Methylacidimicrobium sp. AP8: one gene and its partner. The protein of the gene in region 1 interacts with the protein of each later gene in a pairwise test. Links are inferred from orthologs where the notes say so. Each region holds a gene or a part of one and is shown in the gene's direction. Other genes may lie near its edges.

Evidence for each region. Proteins that work in one complex are often made in the same cells at the same time.
Region 2: the proteins of priA (region 1) and MTHMO_RS04945 interact in binary tests that used the Escherichia coli proteins (3 or more experiments, as listed by UniProt). The link is inferred for Methylacidimicrobium sp. AP8 from one-to-one orthologs.

Annotation. Positions count from the first base shown.
Region 1 is NZ_LR797830.1:57,358-60,964, forward strand. Bases 231-3,223 are described here. They hold priA (primosomal protein N'), read left to right. Parts: upstream 231-571; coding sequence 572-2,875; downstream 2,876-3,223. Other genes in these bases: mnmE (tRNA uridine-5-carboxymethylaminomethyl(34) synthesis GTPase MnmE), read right to left, coding at 231-387; MTHMO_RS00250 (peroxiredoxin), read right to left, coding at 2,888-3,223. Also shown: more of mnmE, read right to left, coding at 1-230; more of MTHMO_RS00250, read right to left, coding at 3,224-3,445; glycogen synthase GlgA, read right to left, coding at 3,594-3,607.
Region 2 is NZ_LR797830.1:1,084,739-1,087,470, reverse strand. It holds MTHMO_RS04945 (single-stranded DNA-binding protein), read left to right. Parts: upstream 1-1,010; coding sequence 1,011-1,454; downstream 1,455-2,732. Other genes in the region: bamA (outer membrane protein assembly factor BamA), read left to right, coding at 2,144-2,732; rplI (50S ribosomal protein L9), read left to right, coding at 1,505-2,083; MTHMO_RS04950 (30S ribosomal protein S6), read left to right, coding at 679-996; pth (aminoacyl-tRNA hydrolase), read left to right, coding at 84-638. UniProt on the Escherichia coli protein: Plays an important role in DNA replication, recombination and repair. Binds to ssDNA and to an array of partner proteins to recruit them to their sites of action during DNA metabolism. Acts as a sliding platform that migrates on DNA via reptation.

The DNA of each region.
Region 1 (3,607 bases):
GTCTGCAATCGCCTCGGCCTGGGTCAGATCGAGCTTGCCGTGAAGGAAGGCGCGCTGGGTGAACTCTCCGGGAAGAGCCGCCCGGACGCCTCGGCTGAAATAGGCCGCCAGGATCCGGTCGACCAGCAGCGGATTCCCGTGGCAGGAGATTTCGACCATCTCTTCGCCCGTATACGAGCGGGGCTGCTGCCAGTAGAGAAGGACGACGTCGTCCAGCTTCTGCTCTCCGTCCCAGAGTTCCCGGTACCAAGCCTTTTGCGGGAGCCAGGAAACCGGCTTCCGCAGCAGAAGTTCGGTGATCCTCCGGGATTCCGGGCCGCTGATCCGAATCACGGCCAAGGCCGCCGGTGCGGCGGGAGTGGCGAGTGCCGCAATGGTATCGTTCATCGGTTGCCGCGCAAAGGCGGTGAATTCTCTTGCCGCGCGCGTCCGCTGCCCGCCGGGCGAAGAGGCTGGCCGCGGAAGAGGCCGGCGGCGCTCCATCCTCTGGTCCTGACCATACTCGTCCTGTCGGCGGGCGGCAAGCGGACCCTAAGAAGGAAGTTGGTGGGAGCTTTTCTGGCGGGATACGATGGCCGCGTCCCGAACCATGCCGAACGAGCTCTTGGAAGGAAAACGGCCCTCCGCCGCTCCTCGAGGTTCCATCGCCCGAGTTCTCTTGGAGAGAAAGCGGGATTGCCTGCTCGACTATGCCGTTCCCGAACGGCTCGCCGGCCGGGTTGAGATCGGTTCCCACGTTCGGGTTCCGTTGCGGCGGGCGGAGACCACGGGCTGGGTCATCGATTTTCCGGCCGAGCCCGCCGTCGAGGGATTGCGCGAGCTGGCCGGAATCTGCTCCGACGCTTTTCACCTCCCTGCTCCTCTCCTGCAACTCGCCGCGTGGGTCGCCGACTACTATTGCGCTCCTTTGGCCGCCTCTCTCGCTTGCATTCTGCCCGCTCCGGTCCGGCGGGCGCGCGCACAGGAGCGGTTGCGGGCCGTCTGCCTTGGCGAAGCGGACCCAGAAGCCCTCGAGCGGATCGGCTGCTCTCCGCGCGAAAAGGAGGCGTGGATGCGGCTGCGCGAGCTGGGATCTGCTTGGCTCTCCGAGCTCTGCACCGGCACGGGAATCGGGCCGCAAGTCTGGAATCGGCTCGCAAAGCGCGGACTCATCGACCTGCGGAAGGCGGAGCGACGGCGGCATCCGTTGGACGTCCCTCTTCAAAAAAACGAGGTCCTTCCGATCTTGACCGCGGATCAGGCGGCGGCGTTCGACTCCGTTCGGCGGGCGATTCGGGAGAACGCGTTCTCCGCGTTCCTTCTCTTCGGAGTTACCGGCAGCGGGAAGACGGAGATCTATCTGCGGTCGGTGGCGGAGGCGCTTGCCCAGGGGCGGTCCGCGCTGATTCTTGTTCCGGAGATCGCCTTGACCCCGCAACTCGCCGAGCAGGTGCAGAGCCGGTTCGGCGATCATCCCGGCAGGGTGGCGCTCTGGCATAGCCGGCTTTCCCCTGGAGAGAGGCACGACCAGTGGCGGGACGTTCGCTCCGGGCGTGCGCGCATCGTGCTCGGCGCGCGCTCCGCCGTTTTCGCTCCGTTGCGCGATCTCGGGCTCATCGTCGTCGACGAGGAGCACGAGCCCGCCTACAAGCAAAGGGAGACTCCGCGGTATCACGCGAGGGACGTCGCCGTAATGCGCGCCCGCCGGGAAGGGATTCCGGTAGTCCTGGGCTCCGCCTGCCCCTCGCTCGAGTCCTATGCCAACGCCCTTGCGGGCAAATACCGGCTCTTGGAGTTGAGCAGCCGCGTCCAGGACCGCGCCCTTCCTTGGGTCCGGATCGTCGATCTGCGCAGAAGAGGCAAACGGCGGAATCCGGCGGCCGACGCCAAGGAGACCAAGGAAGAAATCCCTTGGCTTTCCCGCGAACTCCGGGAAGAGCTGGGGAAGCGACTGGCGCGGGGGGAGCAAGCGATTCTCTACATTAACCGGCGGGGATATGCGCGGGTTCTCCAGTGCGCGGGGTGCGGCGCCGTCCGGGAGTGCCCGGATTGCAGCGTCGCCTTGACCTATCATCGCGCGGCCGGAAGGCTCCGTTGCCACTTCTGCGGCCACCACGAACCCTACCCCGAAGCATGCTCCGCCTGTTCCGGAAAGCGCTTCGACCTGCTCGGAACCGGAACCGAACGCGTCGTCGAGTCGGTCGAGCAAGCGTTCCCCTCGGCCCGGGTCTTGCGGATGGATTCGGATTCGATGTCCCGGAAGGGCTCCCTTTCGGAAGCCTTGGCGGCTTTTGCCGCCCGCCGCTTCGACATCCTGGTCGGCACCCAGATGGTCGCCAAAGGACTCCACTTTCCCGGGGTGACCCTGGTCGGGATCATCCAAATCGACGGGCTGCTGCACATGCCCGACTTCCGCTCGGCCGAACGCGCCTTCCAGCAGCTTGTCCAGGTCGCCGGCCGCTCCGGCCGCGGGGAAGAGCGAGGCGTCGTCTTGATCCAGACCCGCTGTCCGGTGCACCCGGCGATCCAGTTCGCCCGGCACCACGACTATCGCGGCTTCGCCGAGCAGGACCTGGAATTTCGGACGTCGCTCGGCTATCCGCCGGCGTTGCGCCTGATCCTCCTTACTTGGAAGGGCCTAAAAGAAGATCTGTGCCGGCGGACGGCGGAAATCGAGGCTGCGGAGATCCGGCGAAGGCTTGAAGGATCCGCGGAAGTCGGCCCGGTGGTGCCCGCCCCGATCGCCCGGCTTCAGGGCGCCTTCCGCTTTCAACTCCTTCTTAAGACATCGCGGATCGCCGAGGCCGCCCGCCGCCTTAAGCAGTGGCTAGGGGAACGCGGCCGCCGGAAGGAGGCCGACCTCATCGTGGATGTCGATCCGGTCGAGTTCCTGTAGCCTGCCGGTTGCTCAGGCGGCCGCCGGCCTGAGGAACTCTTCTCCCTTCCGCCAGTTGCAGGGGCAGAGCTCGCCCGATTGCAAGGCGTCGAGCACCCGCAGCACCTCCTCCGGGTTGCGTCCGATCGAAAGGTCGTTGACCGAAACGAACCGGATGACGTTCTCCGGGTCGACGATGAAGGTCGCCCGGAGCGCGACCCCCTCCTTCCGATCGAGGATGCCGAGCGCGCTCGAGAGCTCCCGCTTGATATCGGCGAGCATGGGAAAAGGAATATCCTTCAGCTCCGGGTGGTGGAGCCGCCAGTTGAGGTGGACGAACTCGCTGTCGATCGAGACGCCGTAAAGGACGGCGTGGCGCTCGGCGAACTCCTTCATCAGCTTGCCGAATGCGACCAGTTCGGTCGGGCAGACGAATGTGAAATCCTTCGGCCAGAAAAAGAGGACCTTCCATTTGCCGCTGTGCGTCTGGTCGGAAATCTCGGTGAATGCCGTGTCGAGCTTCAGGCCTTCCGGCCCCCCTTGGACGGCTTTCAGGGTAAACTTGGGAAACGGATCGCCCACTGTCAGCATGCTGGCATCTCCTTTGCGTCTCTTTTGGTTTAGGGTGTTGTGCTTTAGGACATAACAAGAAGGCGGACAAGCGGTCAATTCCCGGTGCCCGCCCTGCGGAGGGGCGGATCGCATCCCCGGCGGCCGCCGCCGCTTGTCCAAGAAACCGCTATCCGGCGACTT
Region 2 (2,732 bases), 1.0 Mb from region 1 along the record:
GTCCGAGGAAGGGTACGGGTGGAGCCCCCGGTCGGTGTGCCCTCCCGCCCGGGTTTTCGCCACCGACCCGGGGATGCGGGACAATGTTTTCTCTTGTTTTCGGGTTGGGCAACCCGGGTCCGGAGTACGCCGGCACGCGGCACAACGTGGGTCTTATGGTGGTCGAGGCCATCGCCCAGCGCCGCCGGCTTTCGTGGCGGCCGGAGCGTTGGGCACCCGCCTTTGTCGCCCAGGACAAGGACGCGCTCTTGATCGCCCCGACCTGCTATATGAACGAAAGTGGGGTGGTCGTGCGTAAGATCCTAAAAAGATTAGGAAAGAAACCGGAGGAGATCATCGTTATTGTTGATGATGTCGCCCTTCCGCTGGGCAAGGTGCGCTTGCGCGCGGCCGGCTCTTCCGGCGGCCACCGCGGGCTGATTTCCGTGGCCTCCGCCATCGGGACGGAGAGCTTCAGCAGGCTGCGCTGCGGAATCGGCCCGCTCCCTCCAGGCATCGACTTGGCGGATTTCGTCCTCGCCCGATTCCGGGAGGAAGAGCTGCCGCTGCTCGGCCAGATGATCGAGAGGGCCGTCGATGCATTTGAGTGTTGCCAGGAGGGTGGCATTGCGGTAGCGATGAGCCGGTTTAACTCGTAACCCATCACACCGTTCGCGAAGAAAGGCGTTCGGAACGATCATGAAAGCAATTTATGACGGATTGTATATCCTGAATGTGCAGGGGAAGGACGAGAGCGTGAAGGAAGCCATCGAAGTTCTCGAGAAGACTCTCCGCGCCGAAGGAGGCGAGCTGCTCGGGTGCCAGAAAATGGATCGGCGGCGCTTCGAGCGGATCGCGCACCGGATCGAGTTCGGCTATTACGTCAACCTAACGTTTTCGCTGGCGCCGGACCGCATCGCCGCTTTAGCCGAAGCACAAAAAGCCCACCCCTTCCTCTTCCGGCAGTTCTATCTTCGCAGAAAGCGGGCTCCGGAGCCCGCCCCATCCACCGCCTAGACCAAGGAGTTCCTGTGGCTGACCTCAATCGCGTCTTTCTGATCGGCAATTTAACCCGGGATCCCGAGGTGCGGTATACCCCCAAGGGAACCGCGGTCGGAGATCTCTCGCTGGCGGTCAACACGACGATCCGCAGTCCTGACGGGCAGGTGAAGGAAGAAACCTGCTTCATCGACGTGGTGACTTGGGGACGGCAGGCGGAAACGGCCAAGGAGTACCTGCACCGAGGTTCGCCGGTCTTGGTCGAAGGAAGGCTCCAGTTCGACCAGTGGGAAACGAAAGAAGGAGAGAAGCGAAACCGCATTCGGGTTCGGGCGGAGCGGGTCCAGTTCCTCGGTCGGGGCAGACCGGCCGGAAGCCATCCTCCCGGCGAAGAATCCGAACGGCCTCGCGAAACGGGAGAGGCAGCCCGGCCTACGGAAGAAAGCATGCCCGAGGCTGACGACGTCCCGTTCTGAACCCGGTGGCCGGCGAACGAATTTTCCAGGGCGAACAACGGAGAAATAGCATGCTGGTAGAAGTGGTTCTGCACACGAGAATCGACGGATTGGGAGCGGAGGGCGACCTCGTGAAGGTCAAAAGCGGTTACGCGCGCAATTTTTTGTTGCCCAAGCGCATGGCGACGATCGCGACGATGGCGACCAAACGCCATATCGAGCTTTTGCGGAAGCGCCGGGCCGAGCGAGAAGCCGCCGAGTTCCAAGCCGCGCAGGAGTTGGCATCCCGCCTGCAAAAGCTCAAGCTTGTCTTCACGCTCGCCTCGGGCGGCGAAGAGCAGGAAAAGGTTTTCGGCGCGGTCACTGCGCAGCATATCGCAGACCGTCTGCGGGAGGAAGGGATCGAAATCGATCGGAAGAAGATCCGTTTGGATCGTCCTCTAAAGGAGCTGCGGGCCTACACCCTACCGGTCGACCTCCATCCCGATGTGACCGCACAGCTCTCCGTCGAGCTCGTCGCGCCGACCGACAAACCCAAGCGCAAAGAGGCTAAAGCGAAATCCGACGCGCCGAAGAAGCCCTCATCGAGGAAAACCAAGATCGTGCCCTCGTCCGAGAAGGAACATCCCTCGCCCGGCACCGCCGCGTAAGCAGCCCTTGATTCGGAAACGAAGGGCTTGCCCGTCCATCCGGACCCAAAGCACCCACTCGTGAAGCGATCAACAGGGTTTCCGCTTCGGTGGCTCCGCGGTCGGGCATCGGCGCTTACCCCGTTTATCCTGGGCCTCGCCTTCTGGCTGTGGGAATACGAAGCGCATCCGGCAGGCTCCGCGACGGAAGGGGAAGAGACCAGCGCTTCTTCGTCCCAAGGCAGCGCGGGCACAGGGGCCCAGGCGATTTCCCCCCTGGATAGCGCCCCGAAAACGCCTCCGGCGCTCCTCGATCAGCCTCCGGTGCCGGCTGCCACCGCGAGCGAAGCGCAAGCGGCCGGTCCTGCGCCGGCGGAGTCGCCGGCGCCGGAACCCGTCGTTCCCACCGCACCGCGACTCGCCCCACCGCCTCTTCCCTCCGAGGCGCCCTCCCCGCCGGCGGCGCAGCCGGCAGCCCCTGCGGAGGAACAGCCCTCCCCAGCTCCCGCCGCGCCGAAGAAGCATCGGCCGAAGAAGGTCGTCGCCCCGCCCAGCGCGTCCGGGGCGCAGGCGCCCGGTCCGCCCGTCAAGGAGATCGAGGTTGTCTACGTGGGGCCGAAGTCGGTCAACCGGAGCATGATCCTCTCCAACATGCACACCACCGTCGGGC